Regions from separate parts of the Bradyrhizobium sp. i1.15.2 genome, predicted to be linked through region 1. Evidence: predicted binding sites of a transcription regulator. Region 1 holds the regulator's gene; the other holds the start of a gene.

Region 1 (11,940 bases):
CTATCGCACCAAATATGGCGCGGAGCCCGTGCGCACCGCGACGCTCGCCTATGACGCCGTCGCCCTGGTCGCCGCGCTGGCGCGCACGCAAGGCACGACGCGCTTCTCATCCGACGTGCTCACCAATCCGTCCGGCTTTGCCGGCATTGACGGCCTGTTCCGCTTCCGCGCCGACGGCACCAACGAGCGCGGCCTCGCGGTGATGAAGGTCACGACGGGCGGCGGCGTGGCCGTGGCGGGCTCGCCGAAGAGTTTTGGGGCGTAGTTCAAGATGACGGTGCCGTAGGGTGGGCAAAGGCGCGCTTTGCGCGCCGTGCCCACCATCTTTCTGCACATGTGGTAAAAATGGTGGGCACGCTTCGCTTTGCCCACCCTACGACAGCTCGCTACGCCGCCAGATCCGCGACCACCGCGTCCAGCACCGGAAAACCGCTGCTGGTCACGCGCAGCCGTCCCGTTGCATCCACCGTGATCGCGCCTTCTTCGCGCAGCAGCGTGATGCGCTTGGGATCGAGCGAGCGGCCTGACAGCGCGCGGTAGCGCTCGGGGTCGATGCCCTCGACGAGGCGCAACCCCATCAGCAAAAATTCGTCGGCGCGCTCTTCGCTGTTGAGGAGATCGTCGGTGACGACGCCGTGCCCGTTGGTCTCGACCCGCATCACCCAGGCTTCGGGACGCTTCTCGGTAGCGGTCGCGTGCCTGATGCCGTCGATGTCGAGCCGGCCATGGGCACCGGGGCCGATGCCGGCATATTCCTCGCCGCGCCAGTAGACCAGATTGTGCCGGCACTCGGCGCCCCGCCGCGCGTGATTTGAAATCTCGTAGGCGGGCAGGCCGAGCTTGTCGCAGGTCTCCTGCGTGACGTCGTAGAGCGCGCGTGCGACCGCTTCATCCGGCGTCTTCAGCTTGCCGGCTTGATGCAAGCCGAAGAACGGCGTGCCTTCTTCGATCGTCAATTGATAGAGCGACAGATGCTCGGCCGCCTCGTCGATCGCGAGACGCAATTCATCGGCCCACATCGCCGGCGTCTGGTCGGGACGGGCGTAGATCAGGTCGAACGAATAACGATCGAACGAGCGGCGCGCGATGGCGACGGCATCGAGGGCCTCGCGCGCGCTGTGCATGCGGCCGAGCGCTTTCAGCGAGGCATCGTCGAGCGCCTGCACGCCGAGCGAGACGCGATTGACGCCGGCGGCGCGATAACCGGCGAAGCGCGTGGCCTCGACGCTGGTCGGGTTTGCCTCCAGCGTGACTTCAACGTCTTTCGCCACGGTCCAGTGCTTGCCGATGGCGTCGAGCACAGCGCCCACGGTTGCAGGCTGCATGAGCGAGGGCGTGCCGCCGCCGAGAAAGATCGAGGTGACTTCGCGGCCGGGCGCGCGCTCGGCGGTCGTCGCGATCTCACGCGCGAATGCTGACGCAAAACGCGCTTCGTCGATCGCGGCGTGACGGACATGGCTGTTGAAGTCGCAATAGGGGCACTTCGACAGGCAGAACGGCCAGTGCACGTAGACGCCGAAGGCTTCCTTAGCGCGGCTCAAGGCAGATCTCCGCCAGTTTCACGAAGGCGCGGGCACGGTGCGACAGGCCGAGACCGAGCGGCGGCAGGCCGTGCTTTTCGATGCTTTCCATTTCGCCGAAGGTGCGGCTGTGGCCGTCGGGCAAAAATATCGGGTCGTAGCCAAAGCCGGCGGTGCCGCGCGGCGGCCACACCAGCGTGCCGTCGACGCGCGCCTCGACCTGTTCGAGATGATCGTCGGGCCATGCAACGCACAGCGCGGAAACGAAATGGGCCTTGCGCTTGGCGGGCGTGGTCGCGCCGCGCTCCTGCAACAGCCGTTCGATCTGCGCCATCGCCGCGGCAAAATCCTTGTTCGGCCCGGCCCAGCGCGCCGAGTAGATGCCGGGCGCGCCGTCGAGCGCGTCGACCACGATGCCGGAATCATCGGCGAAAGACGGCAGCTTGGTCGCCTGCGCTGCCGCGATCGCCTTGATCGCGGCGTTGCTGCGGAAATCGTTTCCGGTCTCTTCCGGCTCCGGAAGATCTAATTCGCCGGCCGACACCGCCTCGATGCCGTAAGGCGCAAGCAGCTCCTTCATCTCGGCGAGCTTGCCGGGATTATGGGTCGCGATGACCAGCTTTCCGGTGATTCGGCGATGCATCGGCCTATTGACTACGCTACCGCCAGTTTCTGCAAGTCCACGAGACGCGCGACGCCCTTGCGCGCAAGCGCCATCAACGCCAGGAACTCGGCTTCCGTGAACGGCTCGCGTTCCGCGGTGCCCTGGACTTCGATGATGCGGCCATCGCCCGTCATGACGAAATTGGCGTCGGTATCGGCTTCGGAGTCCTCGGCATAGTCGAGGTCGAGCACGGGCGTGCCCTTGTAGATGCCGCAGGAGATCGCGGCGACGTTGTCGCGCAACACATTGGCCTTGACCATGTTGCGCGCCTTCATCCAGCTGACGCAATCGGCGAGCGCGACCCAGGCACCGGTGATCGAGGCCGTGCGGGTGCCGCCGTCGGCCTGGAGGACGTCGCAATCGACCGTGATCTGGCGCTCACCGAGTGCTTCGAGATTGATGATGGTGCGAAGCGAGCGGCCGATCAGGCGCTGAATTTCGACGGTGCGGCCGCTCTGCTTTCCAGCGGAGGCCTCGCGGCGGGTGCGTTCCGAGGTCGCGCGCGGCAGCATGCCGTATTCGGCGGTGACCCAGCCGCGGCCCTGGCCCTTGAGCCATGGCGGCAGGCGGTCTTCCAGCGTGGCGGTGACCAGCACATGGGTGTCGCCGAATTTCACCAGGCACGAGCCTTCCGCATATTTGACCACGCCGCGCTCCAGCGTCACGGGGCGCAATTCGTCGGGCGCACGGCGGCTTGGCCGCATGGGAAATCCTCCAAAACTCTCGGAAAAGGGCTGTTGGCGGTGCTTGTAGGTTGGGTGAGGGTGGGCGGCAAGGGGGAAGATCGAGGCCTTATTCACCCCCGATTTTCAATCCGCGAACGCCACGCTTGTCAGACGCGCCCGGGATAGACAAATTACCTGTATCTTAGAGGAGTTACGGTCTGTGGCCCATCACGATCCGATCCATCTGATCGCGCCGCGCGCGGGCCTCGCCCAGCTCAACGAGCGTTCCCGCGACATCTTTCGTCAAATCGTCGAAAGCTACCTCGCGACCGGCGAGCCGGTGGGCTCACGCAATATTTCGCGCCTGATCGCCATGCCGCTGTCGCCCGCGTCGGTCCGCAACGTCATGGCCGACCTGGAACAGCTCGGCTTGATCTACGCCCCGCACACCTCCGCCGGCCGGTTGCCGACGGAACTCGGCCTGCGGTTCTTCGTCGATGCCCTGATGCAGGTCGGCGATCTCAATGACAGCGAACGGCAGGCGATTCAGAGCCAGTTGACCTCCGTCGGCCACGCGCAATCGGTGGAGGCTGCGCTCGAAGAGGCATTGACGCGGCTCTCCGGCCTGACCCGCGCAGCCGCCGTCGTGCTGACGCCGAAATCCAATGCGCGGCTGAAACATATCGAATTCGTCCGCTTGGAACCGGAAAAGGCATTGGTGATCCTGGTCGGCGAGGACGGGCAGGTCGAAAACCGCGTGTTGACGCTGCCACCGGGGGTTCCATCCTCGGCGTTGACCGAAGCCGGGAACTTCCTCAATGCCCGTATCCGGGGCCGGACCCTGGCCGAGGCCCGGCTGGAGCTCGAAACCGCGCTCGGAGAGGCGCGCACCGAGCTCGATCAGCTGACGCACAAGGTGATCTCGGCCGGCATCGCCAGCTGGTCCGGCGGCGAGAACGAGGACCGCCAGCTCATCGTCCGCGGCCACGCCAATCTGCTCGAGGATTTGCATGCGCTGGAGGATCTCGAGCGCGTTCGCCTGCTGTTCGACGATCTCGAGACCAAGCGCGGCGTGATCGACCTGCTCGGCCGGGCCGAGACTGCGGAAGGCGTGCGGATCTTCATCGGCAGTGAGAACAAGCTGTTCTCGCTGTCGGGCTCGTCCACCATCATCTCGCCCTATCGGGACGCTGCCGGCCATATCGTCGGCGTTTTGGGCGTAATCGGGCCGACGCGGCTGAATTATGCCCGTGTGATCCCGACCGTGGACTATGCTGCCCGCATCGTCAGCCGGCTCCTGGGGGGCTGACCGGCGTCTCTCCCGATCACGGGCGCTTGATTTTCGGCGCCCGAAGCACGATATGCGGGCCAGAAACCCCCTGAGACGAATGCGAAAAGAGAGCCGATGACCGATCGAGACCGGCAACCCGAAGACACGAGTGCTGCGGCCGGCGAGCCCGTGGTGTCAAAACCCTACATCATGCCCGACGATCCCGAGCCCGGCTCGGTCGAGCTCCTGCAGAAGGAAGTCGCCGAGGCGCGCGACCGCATGCTGCGGACGCTGGCCGAGATGGAGAATCTGCGCAAGCGCACCGCCAAGGAGGTCGCTGACTCCAAGCTCTACGGCGTCACGGGCTTTGCCCGCGACGTGCTCGACATCGCCGACAACCTCCAGCGCGCGCTCGATGCCGTTCCGGCCGAAGCCCGTGCGGCGGCCGATGCAGGCCTCGCCTCGCTGATCGAGGGCGTCGAACTGACCGAGCGCTCGCTACTGAGCGCGCTGGAAAAACACGGCGTGAAGAAGTTCGATCCCTTGGGCCAGAAGTTCGACCCGAACTTCCAGCAGGCGATGTTCGAGGTGCCCGATGCGTCGGTACCCGCGGGCACCGTCGTGCAGGTCATGCAGGCCGGCTACACCATCGGCGAGCGCGTGCTGCGTCCCGCCTTGGTCGGTGTCGCCAAGGGCGGCGCCAAGGCCGCGCCCGCCAACAGCAACGAGCCGAACGGCGCTGCGAACTGATCGATCCTCATGGTGAGGAGGCGCGTCAGCGCCGTCTCGAACCATGCAGGCCGAGCTGCTGCAGCGGGGGCCTTCATCCTTCGAGACGCGCGCCAAGAAGCGCGCTCCTCAGGATGAGGGTCTGGCAGTTCGGTTGCGTCTCTTACGCGCTCGCGGCGATATCTGCGGACTGAATCCGCTTCACGCCGGCCTTGGCCATGTCGGCCCAGGCTTTTGCGAGCGAACCCTGATTGTCGATGCCGCGGCAGGCGTCTTCCACCACATAGACCTCGAAGCCCGCCTTGCGCGCGTCGAGCGCGGTCCAGGCCACGCAGAAATCCGTCGCCAGCCCCACGACGAAGACGCGCTTGATCTTTCGCGCCTTCAGATAACCGGCGAGACCCGTCGAGGTTTTGCCGTCGGCTTCGAGGAAGGCCGAATAGCTGTCGACGTCCTTGTGAAAACCCTTGCGGATGATGAGCTCGGCGTGCGGGATCGCAAGGTCTTTCGACAGCGCGGCGCCGTCGGTGCCCTGCACGCAATGGTCGGGCCACAGCACCTGCTTGCCGTAGGGAAGATCGACGGTCTCGAACGGCTTCTTGCCGGCGTGGACTGACGCAAAGGAAACATGGCCTTGCGTGTGCCAGTCCTGCGTCATCACCACGTTCGAAAACGCTTTCGAGATCTTGTTGATGACGGGCACCACCTGCTCGCCTTCCTTCACGGCAAGGCTGCCGCCGGGAAGGAAGCAATTCTGCACGTCGATCACGAGCAGCGCGGATGCATCGTCCGGCTTGATCGATGCCGCTGCCAGAATCGCGGTTGGCGCGAGCGCCACGAGCGCGCTCGTCCCGAGCGCCGCCAAGACTTGTCGCCGATCCAGCATCATTCGCCTCCCTCCAGGATGAACTCAACGGAAGGGGAGCCTAGTTCCGTTCGTATACGAACAGAAGCCCGAAAATGCAGCCGGCTTTGGTGAGTCGTTGGGCTTGAGCCGCGGGTTCGGTGCACCTCGCCCGCTTGCGGGGAGGTCGCTGCGCTCGGAGAGCGCGGCGGGTGAGGGTTCTATCCTCTGGGGGAGTGTCCCTGTGCGGCGACACCCTCTCCCCAGCCCTCCCCCGCAAGCGGGGGAGGAGCGCATCTCATGCGCAGATGCTGCTAGCCCTTTGGCTGGATGCCGTCGCGGACCGCGCGGAAGCGGGTGAAGGCAGTCGGCCATTGCTCGCGCGGGGCGCTGGCGATGATGCGCAGCGAGGCGCCGCCGCTGCTGAAGCGGATCCACTGCACCACGGTCACCGGCGTCTTGTCCTTGCCGCTGACGCCGTCGATCCGGGTCTCGAACCCCTGCTGGCCGCTGATGCGGATCGGCTCGGACATGGTGACGCGCGATTCGCGCACGCCGGGAATCTGGAGCGCCGCCTCCTGGGCAAAGCGGGCACGGTCGTCGGCGGCTTGCGGGGTGGCGCCAATCACGCCGAGGATGATGAACGGCTTCGATTCATAGCCGGAGCTCTCGTCGCCGTCGGCCAGGATGATGCTCGAGCCCGGCGCCAGCATGCGGACGTCCTTGAAGTCGGCGAGATCGGTGATCTTGAACGGCATCAGCGCGATCTGCTCGTCGGCCGAGACCTGCTTGCGGGTGACGACGCTCGCAAACATCTGCCGCACCGCCTCGTCGGTGTAGATCTTGACCGCATTCTCGGGAATCTGCACCGCGACATAGCCGGAGAAGCCGGCGCCCGGCACGATCATCGAATAGCGCCGCACCGGGGTCTCGCCGGCCTTGCCGCTCTCGGTGGTGAAATAGGCAAGTCCCGCGGGCGTCTCGATCTTGTCCTGCTTGACGCCGTTGGCTCCGGCCGGATTGGAGTTGAAGGCGCTCACGACCTCGCCATAGGCCGCCGGCGGCAGCTCTGTGATCAGCACCTTGACGCTGCCGTCCTCGCTCTCGAAGCCGGGAAAAGTCTTGGCCGTGTTAAGGCCGACCAATGGCACCATGCCGAGGCGCAAGCCAGGTGGGAAAACGGCGTCGGCAGCCAGAGCCGGAAGCGCAGAGGCGACGAGGAGGACGAGCGCGGCGAGGGGGCGGATCAGCTTCATGGGCACTCTGATTGGTTCACATTGAGGCCGTTCGATGGTGGCCAGCCGGCCGTTTTGTCGCGCGAGGCGGCCTGATGACGAGCCCGGCCGGCTGCCCGCCTTTTAGCGGTTTTGGTCTGGCCGCAACAGGGCGGGGCGGGATGCTGTGACGGATGCGGGCCGATCGCGGGACCTGTTAATATTTCCTCACCCGCAAGGGCGGTGCAGCCCGGATATGTTCTTCCAAAACCCAATGTTTTCACGGCCGAAACTTGCGTTCGGTCCTTGCAGGCACCTCCCCCCCTCCTATATGACCCCCAACCATCGCAATATCGCGAATGTTTGATCTTAGGGGGTTTCGGTTCGGGTGCCTTCTGGGCCCAGCCAGCCTGCCGCAAAAACAAGGATATAGGACCATGGGAAAGGTCATCGGGATCGACCTCGGTACCACGAATTCGTGCGTCGCCGTAATGGATGGCAAGAACGCCAAAGTCATCGAGAATTCCGAAGGCATGCGCACGACGCCTTCGATCGTCGCCGTGACGGACGACGGTGAGCGCCTCGTCGGCCAGCCGGCCAAGCGCCAGGCGGTCACCAATCCCGAGCGCACGTTCTTCGCAGTGAAGCGCCTGATCGGCCGCCGCTACGACGACCCGATGGTCGAGAAGGACAAGAAGCTCGTTCCGTACAAGATCGTGAAGGCTTCCAACGGCGACGCCTGGGTCGAGGCCGACGGTCAGACCTACTCGCCCTCGCAGGTCTCGGCGTTCATCTTGCAGAAGATGAAGGAGACCGCGGAAGCCCATCTGGGCCAGAAGGTCGACCAGGCCGTCATCACCGTGCCCGCCTACTTCAACGACGCCCAGCGCCAGGCGACCAAGGACGCCGGCAAGATCGCGGGCCTTGAAGTGCTGCGCATCATCAACGAGCCGACCGCGGCCGCGCTCGCCTACGGCCTCGACAAGACCAAGGCCGGCACGATCGCCGTGTACGATCTCGGCGGCGGCACGTTCGATATCTCGATTCTCGAAATCGGCGACGGCGTGTTCGAGGTGAAGTCGACCAACGGCGACACCTTCCTCGGCGGCGAAGACTTCGACATGCGCCTCGTCGGCTATCTCGCCGACGAATTCCAGAAGGAGCAGGGCATCAACCTGCGCAACGACAAGCTCGCGTTGCAGCGCCTGAAGGAAGCCGCTGAAAAGGCCAAGATCGAGCTGTCGTCGACGACGCAGACCGAGATCAACCTGCCCTTCATCACCGCGGACCAGACCGGCCCGAAGCATCTGACGATGAAGCTCACCCGCGCCAAGTTCGAGGCGCTGGTCGATGACCTCGTCCAGAAGACCGTCGAGCCCTGCCGCAAGGCGTTGAAGGATGCCGGCCTCACCGCCGCCGAGATCGGCGAAGTGGTGCTGGTCGGCGGCATGTCCCGCATGCCGAAGGTCCAGGAAGTCGTGAAGCAACTGTTCGGCAAGGAGCCGCACAAGGGCGTCAACCCGGACGAAGTCGTGGCGATCGGCGCCGCGATCCAGGCCGGCGTGCTTCAGGGCGACGTCAAGGACGTGCTGCTGCTCGACGTGACCCCGCTGTCGCTGGGCATCGAGACGCTGGGCGGCGTGTTCACCCGCATCATCGACCGCAACACCACGATCCCGACCAAGAAGAGCCAGGTGTTCTCGACCGCCGAGGACAGCCAGAACGCGGTCACCATCCGCGTCTTCCAGGGCGAGCGTGAAATGGCGGCCGACAACAAGATGCTCGGCCAGTTCGACCTGATGGGCATTCCGCCGGCCCCGCGCGGCATGCCGCAGATCGAGGTGACCTTCGACATCGACGCCAACGGCATCGTCAACGTCTCGGCCAAGGACAAGGCCACGTCCAAGGAGCAGCAGATCCGCATCCAGGCCTCTGGCGGTCTGTCGGAAGCCGACATCGAGAAGATGGTCAAGGACGCCGAGGCCAATGCTGAGGCGGACAAGAAGCGCCGCGAGGCCGTGACTGCCAAGAACGACGCGGACGGACTTGTGCATTCGACCGAGAAGGCACTGGCCGAGCACGGTTCGAAGGTCGCCGAGACTGAGCGCCGCGCCATCGAGGATGCCGTCAGCGACCTCAAGGAAGCGCTGAAGGGCGACGATGCCGAAGCGATCAAGGCCAAGACCCAAACGCTGGCCCAGGCATCGATGAAGCTCGGCGAGGCCATGTACAAGCAGCAGGCCGAGGCCGACGCCAAGAAGGACGCGGCCAAGGACGACGTCGTCGACGCGGAATTCACCGAAGTCGACGACGACAAGACCAACAAGAAGTCCGCCTGAACCCCGCGAGGGTGATGATGCGGACGGCTTGGACCCCACACGCGCCAACGGCCTCCTCCCTCGCGGGGGAGGCCATCGTGTCGGGCTCGACGGACCAAGGCTTTAAATTTGGGCCCGTTACGATCGATCAATTCCCAGCCGTTATTCTGAACACTGCCATGCAATCCTCTGTCGCGAGGCGGAAGGCTGCCTATATCGTTGCATGGCGACGTTGCTTCGCTCCGACTTGAATCGCGATCGGATAGACTGAGCTCATCATGTCCACGTCCACCAAGCGCTGCTACTACGAAACCCTCGAAGTCGAACGCGATGCCGACGATTCCGTCCTGAAATCGTCGTTCCGCAAGCTGGCGATGAAGTTTCACCCCGACCGTAATCCCGGGGACAACACCAGCGAAGTCAAGTTCAAGGAAATCAACGAGGCCTACGAGGTCCTGAAAGACAAGGACAAGCGCGCCGCCTATGACCGTTACGGCCATGCCGCCTTCGAGCAGGGCGGCGGTGGCGGCGCCGGTTTCGGCGCGGGCTTCGCCTCCTCCTTTTCCGACATTTTCGAAGATTTGTTCGGCATGGCCGGACAGCGCGGCGGCCGTGGCGGCCGCGAGCGCGGCGCCGACCTGCGCTACAACATGGAAATCACGCTCGAGGAAGCTTTTGGCGGCAAGACCGCGCAGATCGAGATTCCGGTCTCGGTCACTTGCGAAGCCTGTTCGGGCATCGGGGCCAAGGCCGGCACCAAGCCGAAGACCTGCTCGACCTGCGGCGGCGCCGGACGCGTACGGCAGTCGCAAGGCTTCTTCACGCTGGAGCGGACCTGTCCGGGCTGCCAGGGCCGCGGCCAGATGATCGAGGACGCCTGCCCGTCCTGCTCGGGTCAGGGGCGCGTCACCCGCGAGCGGAATCTGTCGGTCAACATTCCCCCTGGAGTCGAGGACGGCACCAGGATCAGGCTCGCCGGCGAGGGCGAGGCCGGGGTCCGCGGCGGCCCGCCCGGCGACCTCTACATCTTCCTGTCGCTGGCCCAGCACCAGTTCTTCCAGCGCGACGGCGCCGATCTGCATTGTCGTGTGCCGATCTCGATGGTGACGGCGGCGCTTGGTGGCGAGTTCGAGGTGCCGACCATCGAGAAGGGCAAGACCAAGGTGAAGGTCCCAGCCGGGACCCAGTCCAGCCGCCGATTCCGCATCGCATCAAAAGGCATGCCGGTGCTGCGCTCGCGCCAAATGGGCGACATGTACGTTCAGGTCGTGGTCGAGACCCCGCAGAACCTCACCAAAAAGCAGCAGGAATTGCTGGCCGAGTTCGACAAGCTCTCCTCCGGCAACACCCAGCCGGAATCCGAGGGTTTCTTCACCAAGGTCAAGGATTTCTTCGGTAATCGGGCGAGTTGACGCGTCTTGACCGTGCCGCCTTCGGCCTATACGTCTTTATGACCATTTTCTGACACGCCGCGGTCACGCGGTCCCGGCCGGTCCCGACATGCCATTGCCATCGTCCGCGCGTGCGTTGAAGAAGCCCCGTCTCGATGACGAGGTGCGTTTTCTCCGGTCATGGATCGAAAAGCCCCTCCACATGGGTGCGGTGATGCCGTCGGGCAAGCTGCTGGCCCGGACCATGGCCCATTACGTCGACGTCAATTCGGACGCACCGGTGGTTGAGCTCGGCCCCGGCACCGGCGCCATCACCTCGGCCCTGGTCGAGCGCGGCGTCGACCAGAAGCGTCTCGTCCTCGTCGAATACAATCCGGGCTTCTGCGCCCTGCTGCGCGACCGCTATCCGCAGGCCAAGGTGGTGCAGGGCGATGCCTATCGCCTGCGCGACACGCTGTGGAACGTGCTGAGCGCGCCGGCCTCCGCGGTCGTCTCGGGCCTGCCGCTGGTCACAAAACCGATGCTGACGCGGCTGCGGCTGATCCGCGACGCCTTCACGGCCCTGGCGCCCGGTGCGCCCTTCGTCCAGTTCACCTACGCGGTGGTGCCGCCGATTCCGAAATCGCTGCCCGGCGTGTCCACAGAGGCCTCCGAACGGATCTGGATGAACCTTCCGCCGGCCCGCGTCTGGGTGTATCGCAAGGACTAATTCCGCCGGCATTGCTGTTTGCGTGGCGGGCTCGTTTCGCCGAACGCATGGAAGCGGATGTCCGCACCGAAAATTCTGATCATTCCCGGCTCCCTGCGCACCGGCTCGCACAATGCGAAGCTGGCAGCGGTCGCCGCCTATGCATTCGACCAGGCCGGCGTCGACGTCACCCGCGTCTCGCTCGCCGATTTTCCGCTGCCGATTTATGACGGCGACCTGCAGGCCAAGTCCGGTGTGCCCAAACACGCAATCAATCTCAAGCGCATGATCGGCGCGCATCATGGCGTGCTGATCGTCTCGCCCGAATACAATGCCTCGGTGCCGCCGCTGCTGAAGAACGCGATCGACTGGGTCAGTCGCGTGCATGAGCTGCACGAGCCGCGTGGCGAGGTGTTCCGCAACCGCGTCTTCGCGCTCGCCGGCGCCTCGCAGAGCCGGCTCGGCGCGGCTCGCGCGCTGCAGGCGCTGCGGCTGATCCTGACCTCCTGCCACGCCAATGTGATTGCCAGCCAGCTCACGCTCGCCTTTGCCGACCAGGCCTATGACGATATGGACAGGCTGAAGCACGAGGGTGATCTCGCCGCGTTGAAGGACCTGGTGCGGCAGTTGATCGACA
Region 2 (11,940 bases), on a different contig from region 1:
TGGCCATTGCGCGATATCGACGCCCGCGGGGCGGAGCAGCAGCAAAGCCCAGGTGAGGTGGGCATCTGCCACGGTGAAGCTGTTGCCGACGAGGAATTCGCGGTCCGCCAGATGCGTGGCAGGGATCGATAAGCTCTGCGCTATCCTTGTACGCGGCTTGGCAAGCGAGGCGTCGTCCTTGTACCAGAAGGTCGGAAACAGGAACGCCTTGTGGATCTCGGCCGCCACGAAGCTGAGCCATTCCTGGAGCCGATAGCGATCGGGATCTCCGAACGCGGGTGCAAGCCCCGCCTGCGGCTTCAGATCGGCGATGTATTGCAGCACCGCGGCGCATTCGGTCAGCCGCTCGCCATTCTCCAGCACCAGGACCGGCACCGCGCCCTTTGGGGAAACGCCGAGGAAGTCGCTGCCGTCGTCCACGACCTGCTTGGTCTGGAGATGGACCGGATGATAGCGGGCATCGAGGCTCGCTTCCATCAGCGCGATGCGGCTCGCAAGCGAGCAGGCCATCGGGGAGAAATAGAGTTGCAGCATCGCCCACGCTCCTTCAGGTCAGCGCCTCGGTTTGCGCGATGATCGCAAACCGGTCCGACAATTCGGCCAGGGCGACCTCGTGAATGGTCTTCGCGGAGAGCGCTCCGCCGCGGCCATCGGGAAGATCGCGTGTCGCACAGGCATCGGCTGCGATCGTCGTGCGCAGGCCGAGGTCGAGCGCGGCGCGGGCCGTCGAGCTGACGCACATATGGGTCATGAAACCGGCCAGCACGATGTTCGTGCGTCCGGTTGCGGCCAGCCGGACCTGCAGGTCGGTGCCGGCAAAAGCGTTCGGCAGCGCCTTTTCGATCACGGCTTCGCTGGCGAGCGGCGCCACGTTCTTGACGATCGCGCCGCGCGCGGCCTCGCGGTCGAACAGGCTGCCGGCACGTCCCTTGTGCGCGATATGGAAGATCGCAGCGCCGCTCGCCCTCGCGCGGGCGAGCAGGCGCGCGGCGGCGGCGATCGCGGGCTCCGCATCCGGCAAGGCGAGCGGGCCGGCGCAATATTCGTTCTGGATGTCGATCAGCACGAGGCAGGAATCGCCGAGCCCGGGCGGAGTGAGATCGGCGCCGGACAATTCAAGCAGGGTTTTAGGGGCGGTCATGCGGGTCGGGCCTTCCTGGGGAATATCGGATGGCGCGACAGTAGCGCGGTGGCGGCCTGCTAATGTGCAGGACTATTGCAGCATGTGGCTGCAAATTTGCAGGATTCGGTCGTGCCTGCTAGGTTCATCGCCATGAACTGGGACGATCTGCGCATCATCGCCGCGGTGAGGGACGAAGGCACCTATGCCGGCGCCAGCGCGCGGCTGCGCATCGACGAGACCACTGTCGGACGCAGACTCGCACGCATCCAGCGCGATCTCGGGGTGCCGCTGTTCGATGCGGTGGACGGTCAGCGCCGGCCGACGCGGAGTTGCGAGGCGGTGCTGGCGCATGTCGAGGCGATGGCCGCACATGCCGCCGAGATCGGTCGCGTCGGCGAGAGTCTGGCAGGTCCGGTGGGACGCCTGCGTATCGCTTCCACCAACACGGTCGCCGAGGAGGTTCTGTCGCCGCGGGCGAGCGACTTCCTGCGCACCAATCCCGGCCTGACATTGCAATTCCTCACCTCGAGCGAGAACGTCAAGTTCTCGCGCTGGGAAGCCGATCTCGCCATCCGGCTGCGCAAGCCCGACAAGGGCGACTTCGCGATCTCCAGGCTCGGTGACGTCAAGCTCTATTATTTCGAGCCTGTTACGACGGAGGGCGAGCCGATGCTGTGCGCCTATCCCGACGAGCTCGGTGCCATTCCCGAGATGCAATTCCTGCGCGCGAAGAAAGCCCGCGCGCGCTGCGTCACCGACAATGTTCGGGTCATCCGTAACCTGATCCGCGCGCATCAGGCCGCGGGCGTGTTACCGGAGCACGTCTGCGCGGACTTGCTCGGCGATCGCCGCCTGCGCGCCACGCTGCTGCCTGGCCGCCGCGACGTCTGGCTGCTGGTGCAGAACCACCTCAAGCGGGATCCGGCGACGCGGCTCACCATCGAATGGATCCGCCGTTGCTTCAGCGATCTCGCGCGCGGCTGATTGCGGCGTGAACGCGATCCGTGCGCGGCGCGACCAAGTTATGGGATTGCGCGCGCGCAAAGGTTGCGTAATCTCGCAACGAGCACGGGCTTGATCGGGGCAGGCGCATGAGCACTCTTCAGGAAACCATCCACCCGCAGGCCAAAGTGCGGGAATGGAAGGCGATCGTCGTCCTGATCCTCCTGACTCCGGTGCTGTGGTCGCCGCCGTTCCTGTTTCGCATCTTCCTGTTTCAGCCGTTCAACATCCCGTCCGGCTCGATGACGCCGACGCTGGTGGTCGGCGATTACGTCTTTGCCGCAAAATATGCCTATGGCTATGGCCGCTATTCGTTTCCCTTCGCGCCGTCATGGATCTCCGGGCGTTTCCGGGCCGCTGAGCCCGAGTATGGCGACGTCGTCGTGTTCCGGACGCCGAAGGACACCTCGGTCGACTATGTCAAGCGCGTGGTCGGGCTGCCCGGTGATCGCATCCAGATGCGGCAGGGCCAGCTCGTCCTCAACGACCGCCCGGTGACGCGCGTCGCTCTGAAGCAGGTATTCGCCGGCTCCAGCTGCGGCGTGGACGCCGCTGCGAAGGCCAAGCGCTGGCGCGAGACGCTGCCGAACGGCGCCTCCTACGTCACGCAGGACTGCGTCGACAACGGCTACTACGACAACACCGACGTCTACACCGTGCCGCCAGGCCATTTTTTCGTGCTCGGCGACAATCGCGACAACTCGAGCGACAGCCGCGTGATGTCGTCGATCGGATTCGTGCCGATGGACAATCTGGTCGGCAAGGTGACGCGGATATTCTGGTCGCTCGACCAAGAGGGCGAGCCGCACATGGAGCGACTGGGGAAGGTGTGGTGAGGCCGCTCCGCCATTCCCGGGGCAGTGCGCGGCGCCTGCATGAATTGAGTTCGTAGCCTGGATGGAGCGCAGCGTAATCCAGGAGACTGCTCGCGCCGGATACGGTGCCCCGGATTGCGCTCCGCTCCTTCCAGGCTACGGACTATGATCGCGGGGCGCGTGAAGCGATCCTCCAAAAACAAAACCCCGGCATCGCTGCCGGGGTTTCGCATTTTGTCGTTTGCCGGAATGGCTGGATCAGAAATCCATGCCGCCCATGCCGCCGCCCGGGGGCATCGCCGGACCGGCGCCGCCCTTCTTGGGCAGCTCGGCGACCATGGCTTCCGTGGTGATCAAGAGAGCCGCAACCGAGGCTGCGTTCTGGATCGCGGTACGGACCACCTTGGTCGGGTCGATGATGCCCTTCTTGACGAGGTCGACATATTCGCCGGTCTGGGAGTCGAAGCCGTAGGCGTACGACTTGTTCTCGAGGACCTTGCCGACGATCACGGAGCCGTCTTCACCGGCATTGATCGCGATCTGGCGAGCGGGCGCGGAGAGCGCCTTGCGCACGATCTCGACGCCGGTCTTCTGGTCGTCGTTCTTGGTGCGCAGGCCCTTGAGCTGCTCGGAGGCACGGAGCAGGGCGACGCCGCCGCCCGGGACGATGCCTTCCTCGACCGCGGCGCGGGTCGCATGCATCGCGTCATCAACGCGATCCTTGCGCTCCTTCACCTCGACCTCGGTCGCGCCGCCGACGCGGATCACTGCGACGCCGCCAGCGAGCTTGGCAAGACGCTCCTGGAGCTTCTCACGGTCGTAGTCCGAGGTGGTTTCCTCGATCTGCGCCTTGATCTGAGCCACGCGCGCTTCGATGTCGGCCTTCTTGCCGGCGCCGTTGACGATCGTGGTGTTCTCCTTGTCGATCATCACCTTCTTGGCGCGACCGAGCATGTTGAGCGTGACGTTCTCGAGCTTGATGCCGAGATCTTCCGAGATCGCCTGGCCGCCGGTCAGGATCGCGATGTCCTGCAGCATGGCCTTGCGGCGATCGCCGAAGCCCGGAGCCTTGACGGCCGCAACCTTGAGGCCGCCACGGAGACGGTTCACGACCAGGGTCGCAAGCGCTTCGCCTTCGACGTCCTCGGCGACGATGACCAGCGGCTTACCGGTCTGCACCACGGCCTCGAGCAGCGGCAGCAGCTCGTTCAGCGAGGAGAGCTTCTTCTCGTTGATGAGGATGTAGGCGTCGTCCATCTCAACGCGCATCTTGTCGGCGTTGGTGACGAAGTAGGGCGAGATGTAGCCGCGGTCGAACTGCATGCCCTCGACGACGTCGAGCTCGGTCTCGAGCGACTTGGCTTCCTCGACGGTGATGACACCCTCGTTGCCGACCTTCTTCATGGCGTCGGCGAGGAACTTGCCGATCTCCGCGTCACCGTTGGCCGAGATGGTGCCGACCTGGGCGATCTCGTCGTTCGAGGTAACCTTCTTGGAGTTCTTGACGAGGTCCGCAACGACGGCTTCGACCGCGAGGTCGATACCGCGCTTCAGGTCCATCGGGTTCATGCCGGCGGCAACCGACTTGGCGCCTTCGCGCACGATCGCCTGGGCCAGCACAGTGGCGGTGGTGGTGCCGTCGCCGGCCGCGTCAGCGGACTTCGAAGCGACTTCGCGCACCATCTGCGCGCCCATGTTCTCGAACTTGTCCTCGAGCTCGATCTCCTTGGCGACGGTGACGCCGTCCTTGGTGATGCGGGGAGCGCCGAACGACTTGTCGAGCACGACGTTGCGGCCCTTCGGACCGAGCGTGACCTTCACCGCATTGGCGAGAATGTCGACGCCGCGGAGCATCTTGTCGCGCGCATCAACGGAGAATTTAACTTCTTTTGCTGCCATCTGGATTTTTTCCTTAGGTGTTTAGCTGGATAAGAGAGGGGCTCTTAGGCCGCCTTCTTCTTGGAAGCGGGGACGTCGAGGACGCCCATGATGTCGCTTTCCTTCATGATCAGCAGATCGATGTTGTCGATCTTGACCTCAGTGCCGGACCACTTGCCGAACAGCACGCGGTCGCCGACCTTCAGGTCGATCGGGATCAGCTTGCCTGCTTCGTCGCGGCCACCCGGGCCCACGGCGACGATCTCGCCCTGCGAGGGCTTTTCCTTGGCCGTGTCGGGAATGATGATGCCGCCAGCGGTCTTCTCTTCTGCGTCGATGCGCTTGACCACGACGCGGTCGTGAAGCGGACGGAATTTCATGCAGTTCTCCTAAGCTTTTGCACGAGTTGGGAATTTGGGGTTGTTAGCAGTCTGCGCCCGCGAGTGCTAGCACAGGCACAGCTGAGATAAGGCAGGATTTTGGCGGGAGCAAGGGCTTGTAGCAGAAAAATAGCACTCGGAAGCGCCGCCTGCCAAAATCTCTTCCCATCGTTAATCGCGCCGGCGCCCGTATTAGCACGGAGCCGCATCTGCTGCTAACGCATTGAATTTCAACAGCTTGTTAAACTTTTGGGCTTGAGATGGATTGTCAGTTTGCGTCACATTTCACTCATGTGAGCGCATCTCCGCCGGGTGGCTCGTAGGGCGCGTACCGGAAAGCCATCCCTTGAATATGCGCTCCTGCAAAGGAGGTTGGCATGGTCTCGCGAGTTGGGGTTGTTTCCGACGACTTCCGGAAACAGGTGCTGGGTTACGGGCTGACGACGGCCGAAATTCTCTACCGGATGCCGGATCATCGCTCGCTGCTCCAGACCTATGTCTGGCAGAACTACGACATGTTTCCGAAATTTCCCGCGCTGACGGATTTCCTGGCGTTCTGGCAGAAGAAGCTCGACGGGCCGCTATTCTCGGTCACCGTCGCGCATTCCAAGCTGATCAAGCCGGCCGAGCTGCGCGCGGTGGACGGCGTGTTCCGGCTGCATTGAAGGCGGAGCTGTGGGGTGGGTTAGCGTCAGCGTAACCCACCATGCTTCAACGGTTGCGGAAAGAAGAGGTGGGTTACGTTCGCGCTGACCCACCCCACGATTTCGCTTCTGTGCTAGCCTCTCCCCATAACAACAGGGGAGGCCGCTCATGGCCAAGAAAGCAAAATCGCGTAGCGCATCGCAGGCGGCGGTGAAGAAGCAAAGCGGGGCCAAACCCGCAGCACGATCCACGGCGCGCAAGGCGGTGAAGGCAAAAGCCCCCACGACAACGGCCAAGTCATCCGTCAAGAAAACCGCGCGGCCCAAGCAGCGCATCGCGATCAGCCATCACCGCGAGGAAGATTTCAAGGCCGACGGCCTGCGCACCTACGCGAAGTATCGCGATCTCGGCATCGCCGCCGCGAGCCACGGCCTCGCGCAAGCGCACGTGATCCGGCTGCAAGGCCCCTGCAATCCGGACGAGGTGTCGAAGCTGCACTTCCACGACGTCGAATTCCAGATGGTCTACGTGCTCAAGGGCTGGGTGAAGACCTATATGGACGGAGAGGGCGAGACGCTGATGAAAGAAGGCAGCGCCTGGACCCAGCCGCCGAAGATCAAGCACATGATCCTCGACTATTCGGACGACGTCGAACTGCTGGAGGTGATCCTGCCGGCGGAGTTCAGGACGGTGGAGTTGAAGGCGTAGGCGACGCGCAGATCAGCCGCCGTCGTTGCAATAGCGTTTCCACATCGCGCGATAGGCATCGTCCACCGCTTGCGCGTATGAGACGGGGTTGCCGGCGGCGGCAGCCTTGATTTGTCCGGGCAGTTCGCCGCGCAACTTATCGAGCTCGCCGATCTGCGACCCACGGCTCGCTGCGATTTCGACATACGCCTCATCGCTATCCGCGACCCAGTCCGGCAGGCCCAGCGCGGCAAGGATGGAGGCGGCAGCACGGCTCGGCAGGCTATGACCGAGCTTCGCCACCACCGGCACGCCCATCTGCAAGGCTTCCCAAGTGCTGACGCCGCCATTCTGCGGGAATGGGTCGAGACCAATATCGACCCGATTGAACGTTGCCAGATGTTCGTCGCGCGACGTGGCTCCGAGCAGATCGACGCGTTCGGCCGGCAATCGGCAAGCGGCAAACCGCGCCAGCAGGTTGTCGCGGACCAGCTGAGCGTCCAGCGCGGTATCCTTGATCAGCAGTCGCGAACCCGGCACCCGCTCGAGAATCCTGGACCAGACTTCCACTGCCTCGTTCGAAATCTTGCTGATGCGGTTGAAGACACCGAACGTGACGAAGCCGTTCGCAATCGCCGGCGTCGGCGCCCGCGCAATCCCCGCCGGCAGCGGCGCCAGCGTCACAAAGCACGGCAGGTCAACGATGGTCTCCGCAAACAGATGCCGAACCGCGACAGGAATCGCGACCGGGTCTGAGAATAGATAATCGATCGTCGGCAGCCCGGTGCCGGTACCGTGGCCCCAGCCATGCGCCTGAACAGGTGCGGGCTTGCGCGCAAACACACCGAGGCGGTTTCCGCTGGTATGGCCGGACAGATCGATCAGGATATCGACGCCATCGGCGCGGATCTGAGCGGCGAGACGATCGTCGGACCATTGCGAGGCGTCGCGCCAGCGATCGGCGATCCCCTGAAATTCGCGGGTCGTCGCATCCGCTTTCGCTGAACACGCGTAGCACACGATCTCGAACTGTGCCCGATCATGGTGCTGCAAGACCGGCTTGAAAACGAACGCCGCCGAATGTGCGTGAAAATCCGACGAGACATAACCCAGCACCAGACGGCGATCCGGATCGCGGCTGTTATCATGCGGTCCCGCCGCTGCTGAGGCGATCTTCGCACCGATCTGCTCCCACCATACATGTCGCGCTTGCTGATGCTGCGCAACGCTGGCGTCGGCCACAAAATCGAGGGTGAATATCTTGCTGGAGATCGTGCTCTGATCAGGCTCGATGTCGAGAGCTCTGTCGAAACTGGCGAGGGCTTCGTCGACCCGGCCAAGTGCCGCGAGACATTGGCCGAGCAGGCTGTGGGCCTGAGAGAAGCCGGGATCGGTCGCGAGAGCCTTCTCGCAATCGGACAACGCTTCGGCAACTTGCCGGGTCAGGAGCAAGATACTGGCCCGCCGGAGCCACCCATTCGCATCGTCGGGTGCCAGGGCGATGGCTCGATTGCAATCCGCCATGGCTTCGTCAAATCGCTGAAGTTCCCGCAAAGCAACGGCGCGGGTCGACAGCGCCGAGGCATAGTCTGGCTTGATCGATAGCGCGCGGTTCAAGCTTGAGATAGCCTCGTCATAGGCGCGCAGACGGCAGAGCGCCCAACCCCGGCCGTTATGGGCTTCGGAAAGTTTTCCGTCGATTGCGAGCGCCTCGTCGTAGCTATCGAGCGCTTCCTGGTAAAGTTCAAGGGCCGCGCTCGCGTTCCCGAGATTGGACAGGGCTAAGGCGTAGTTGGGTCGGAAGGCGAGGGCCTTTCGATAGCTCTCGCGGGCCTCATTGTGACGTTTGAGCCCGTTGAGCGCGACGCCCAGGCTCATATGAGCTTCGGCAGATCGGGGATCCACGGCAACCGCTCGGCTCAGCAGAACTTGCGCTTGCTGATAGTTTTTGGCTTCAGACTCCAAGACGCCCAGCAAATGGAGCGCGATGAATTGGTTGGGCGCGAGCTCCAGGAGTTCGCGATAGGCCGCCTTGGCCTCGCGGAGAAGTCCCGCTTTGTGCAGCTGGAGGGCGCGCGCGAGCAACGGCGTCACCTCGGCTTTTTGCCGTTTCTGAAGCCGGGCATTTTGAAATGCCCGCTGGCCTGCGCTGTTGCTCATGAATCAATTCCACCCGAATCTCCTGAAGAGATTAACATGGAAGGATTGTCCGGATTGCGCTGCGCTCTATCGGAGCTGCGACGGCACCAGCCTCACACAAGCTTCACGCCGGATCGACCCACTACCGCCCGAGATAGCCCAATTCCGCGCTCATGACCTTGCGAGCGTATTCGCTGAAGGCATCGATCAACCGGGCGCGCGCGGCATAAGGCGGATAGAGCAATGCGATCGTAACGGGGACAGCCGGGTTGAAGGGGCGCGTGACCAGAGCCGCGCCAGAGCTTTCGTCATGCGCGGCAATCGGGTTGATAATGCTGATGCCGAGGCCCGCCGCGACCAGGGCACAGACCGACGCGCCCAGATCGGTCTCCGCAACAATGCGGCGCGCGACGCCCGCCTGCGCGAAGATCGTATCGATGCGATCGTAGAGTGGGCTCCCCGTGGCGAAGGAAATGAAGGCCTCGTCGGCGAAATCGGCAGGACGCAACGTCTTCTTCTGCGCAAGACGATGCGCCTTCGGCATGATCGCGACGCAACGGGTCTTGAGCACCGGCTCGACATGCACCCCGGCAACCTCGCCGTAGAGCATCGCCAATCCGGTGTCGCAAAGCCCGGAACTGACCCAGTCGTGCACGGCGCTCGCCGTGCCGGATCGGATCGAGATCATCACATGCGGATAGTCCACCTTGAAGCGTGCCGCGATGCGCGTCAGCAGGCCGCCGGCCAGGCGCGGCATCGCCGCAACGCTTAACCGACCCATACCGAACGAGCGGATGCTGGCTGCGCTGGCCTCCAGTCCCGCCAGGCCGATGAAAGTCTTCTCGACCTCCTGGAAAAAGCGCGATCCGTCCACCGTCGGGCGGAGGCGGCCGCCACTGCGGTCGAACAGCGGGAATTGTGTGATCGCTTCCAGCTGTCCGATCAGGCGGCTGATCTGGGGTTGCGAGGTATGCATGCGCTGAGCCGCCTGCGTCATCGATCCCGTCACGAAGACCGCCCGAAAAGCCTCCACATGCTTCAGGCCCATGCGTCTGGTGGCCATATCAGATCCGTATAGGAGAGTATGAAACTGGAATTTCATCAGATCGGGCTTTTCGACGATAGTCCAGAGCATGAAGCCGTTCGTACGGAGCTGTCCTGTGGTTGCTCACCCGCTGTGGACGGCGTCACGGACATTCGCGACAAGAGGGGACATATGAAAGCGACAATGATCAAGGCACTGGCCGCGGCGACCGTCGCTGGTGTTCTTCTTTCCAGCGAGTCCATGGCCCAGGGTGCGAGCAGGCTCGACAAGATCCGTGAGAGCGGCTCGATCACATTGGGGTACCCCGAGACCTCGGTGCCCTTCGCCTATCTCGACGGTAACCAGAAGCCGATCGGTTACACCGTGGAAATCTGTGAACAGGTGGTGCAGGCGATCAAGACGGCCCTCAAGCTCCCCAAGCTCGAGATTCGCTATAACCCCATAACCTCGGCGACACGTATTCAGCTGCTCGCCAATGGCACGATCGATCTCGAATGCGGCAACACGACCAACAATGTCGAGCGGCATAAACTCGTTGCCTTTGCTCCCACCACCTTCGTTGCGCAGGTCGTCCTCGTCGCGCGCAAGGATGGCGGCGTCGATGTCAACGACCCCGCTTCGTTTCGCGGCAAGGCCATTGCCGCCCAAGCCGGCGGCCAGACTTTCAAGGTGATTACGCTGATCAATGCCAAGGACAATCTCGGCATCACGGTGGTGCCGGCCAAGGACACCGCCGAGACCTTCTTGTTGGTGTCGACGGGCCGGGTGGCCGGCACCGCCAACGATGACGGTCTTGCCTTTGCCACGGTGGCCTCGTCCAGAACGCCCGATGAATTCCTGATCGGTAGCAAGAGTCTCGAGACGGCGCCCTATGGTATCGTCCAACCCAAGGATGATCCTGCTTTCAAGAAGATGGTCGACGATGCCGTGATCGACCTGATGAAGAGCGGACAGGTTGCGGCGCTCTACGACAAATATTTCAATTCACCGATCCCGCCGCATGGCCTCAACCTGAAATTTCCGATGAGCGCCGCCCTGAAGCGGGCGCTGGCGAACCCGACCGATTCCGGCGACCCGGCAGTCTACGAATGACGCGACAAGCGCTCTAGAGGTCTCGCAATGGCACATCAACACGACACGAGTCCGGCGGGCGCCGGGTTGCCACCCATCGACCTGCGCAGCGATACCGTCACTAAGCCGACCGAGGCGATGTATGCCCGCATGGCCTCGGCGCCGCTCGGCGATGACGGGCTGGACGGTGACCCCACGGTGCAAGAGCTGGAGGCCGTCACAGCTGCGGCGTTGGGCAAGGACGCCGGGCTGTTTGTGCCGAGCTGCACCATGGCCAATCTGCTGGCGACGCTGGCGCAGTCGCAGCGCAGCGAACAGATCGTGCTGGAATCGAACGCCCATATGTACACCTCGGAACGAGGGGCGGCGACGTTTACCGGGCAGTTCTATCTCGCAATTGCCGGCACCGCCGGCGCAATGGACTTGAATTTGCTGGAGGACGCCCTGCACGGCGAAGGGCTCAAGCTCGGGACCGCTCTTGTCGCAATGGAAACCTCGCACAACAACGCGAGCGGCGCCGTATTGCCGCTGGATCATATGCAGGCCGTGCACGCCATGGCCTCGGCCCGCGGTGTGCCGGTGCATCTCGACGGCGCGCGGCTGTTCAACGCCGCCGTCGCCCTTGAAACGGCGCCGGCCGAGGTTGCGAGACATTGCGACACGGTGTCTCTGTGTCTGTCGAAGGGCCTGAGCGCACCCGCCGGTGCCGTGCTCGCCGGGCCGCGCGCGGTGATCGACAGCAGTCGCAGGTTTCGCCGCATGCTGGGAGGCACGCAGCGCCAGATCGGCGTCCTGGCCGCGGCCGGCCTGGAGGCGGTTGAAGTCATGGGGGCACGTCTGGCGGAGGATCACCGGCGTGCGCGAACCCTGAGTGATGCGTTGAACGGGATGCATCCAAAGATCAGCGCGACAATCCCGCAGACGAATATCGTGCAGGTTGATGTCTCTCTCTCCGGACGCGACAGCGCCGTCTGGTCGGGGGCTCTCGAAAGGGCGGGCCTGAGGGCGAGGCCTTGGGGCAAGCATCGCTTGCGTTGTGTGACCCATCGCCATATCGATGATGCGGATATTGATCGCGCGGTGATGGCATTTCGCACCGTGGCTGCGGCTTTGGTTTAGAGCATGCCGATGTGAATCGGATATCTCTTGTAGCCC

Evidence for each region. The regulator HrcA, encoded in region 1, represses chaperone genes, less so after heat shock. The targets are predictions, from matches to a motif close to GTTAGCACTCNCNNNNNGNGAGTGCTAAC.
Region 2: the regulator HrcA is predicted to act here: its motif matches at 5,241-5,269, upstream of ABIB80_RS18025 (co-chaperone GroES).

The regions. Positions count from the first base shown of each region.
Region 1 covers NZ_JBEPRQ010000001.1:884,372-896,311, forward strand. Annotated here, with positions in the region: gene ABIB80_RS04125 (penicillin-binding protein activator) at 1-265, shown strand, start outside; gene hemW (radical SAM family heme chaperone HemW) at 387-1,541, opposite strand; gene rdgB (RdgB/HAM1 family non-canonical purine NTP pyrophosphatase) at 1,528-2,163, opposite strand; gene rph (ribonuclease PH) at 2,175-2,888, opposite strand; gene hrcA (heat-inducible transcriptional repressor HrcA) at 3,070-4,158, shown strand; gene grpE (nucleotide exchange factor GrpE) at 4,255-4,869, shown strand; gene pncA (bifunctional nicotinamidase/pyrazinamidase) at 5,012-5,734, opposite strand; gene ABIB80_RS04160 (hypothetical protein) at 6,007-6,948, opposite strand; gene dnaK (molecular chaperone DnaK) at 7,344-9,245, shown strand; gene dnaJ (molecular chaperone DnaJ) at 9,503-10,636, shown strand; gene ABIB80_RS04175 (class I SAM-dependent methyltransferase) at 10,725-11,324, shown strand; gene ABIB80_RS04180 (NADPH-dependent FMN reductase) at 11,382-11,940, shown strand, end outside.
Region 2 covers NZ_JBEPRQ010000008.1:293,210-305,149, forward strand. Annotated here, with positions in the region: gene ABIB80_RS18000 (glutathione binding-like protein) at 1-534, opposite strand, end outside; gene ABIB80_RS18005 (cysteine hydrolase family protein) at 548-1,141, opposite strand; gene ABIB80_RS18010 (LysR family transcriptional regulator) at 1,274-2,107, shown strand; gene lepB (signal peptidase I) at 2,215-2,961, shown strand; gene groL (chaperonin GroEL) at 3,199-4,839, opposite strand; gene ABIB80_RS18025 (co-chaperone GroES) at 4,884-5,198, opposite strand; gene ABIB80_RS18030 (usg protein) at 5,576-5,863, shown strand; gene ABIB80_RS18035 (cupin domain-containing protein) at 6,012-6,551, shown strand; gene ABIB80_RS18040 (O-linked N-acetylglucosamine transferase, SPINDLY family protein) at 6,564-8,690, opposite strand; gene ABIB80_RS18045 (LysR substrate-binding domain-containing protein) at 8,812-9,732, opposite strand; gene ABIB80_RS18050 (amino acid ABC transporter substrate-binding protein) at 9,886-10,806, shown strand; gene ABIB80_RS18055 (threonine aldolase family protein) at 10,834-11,904, shown strand.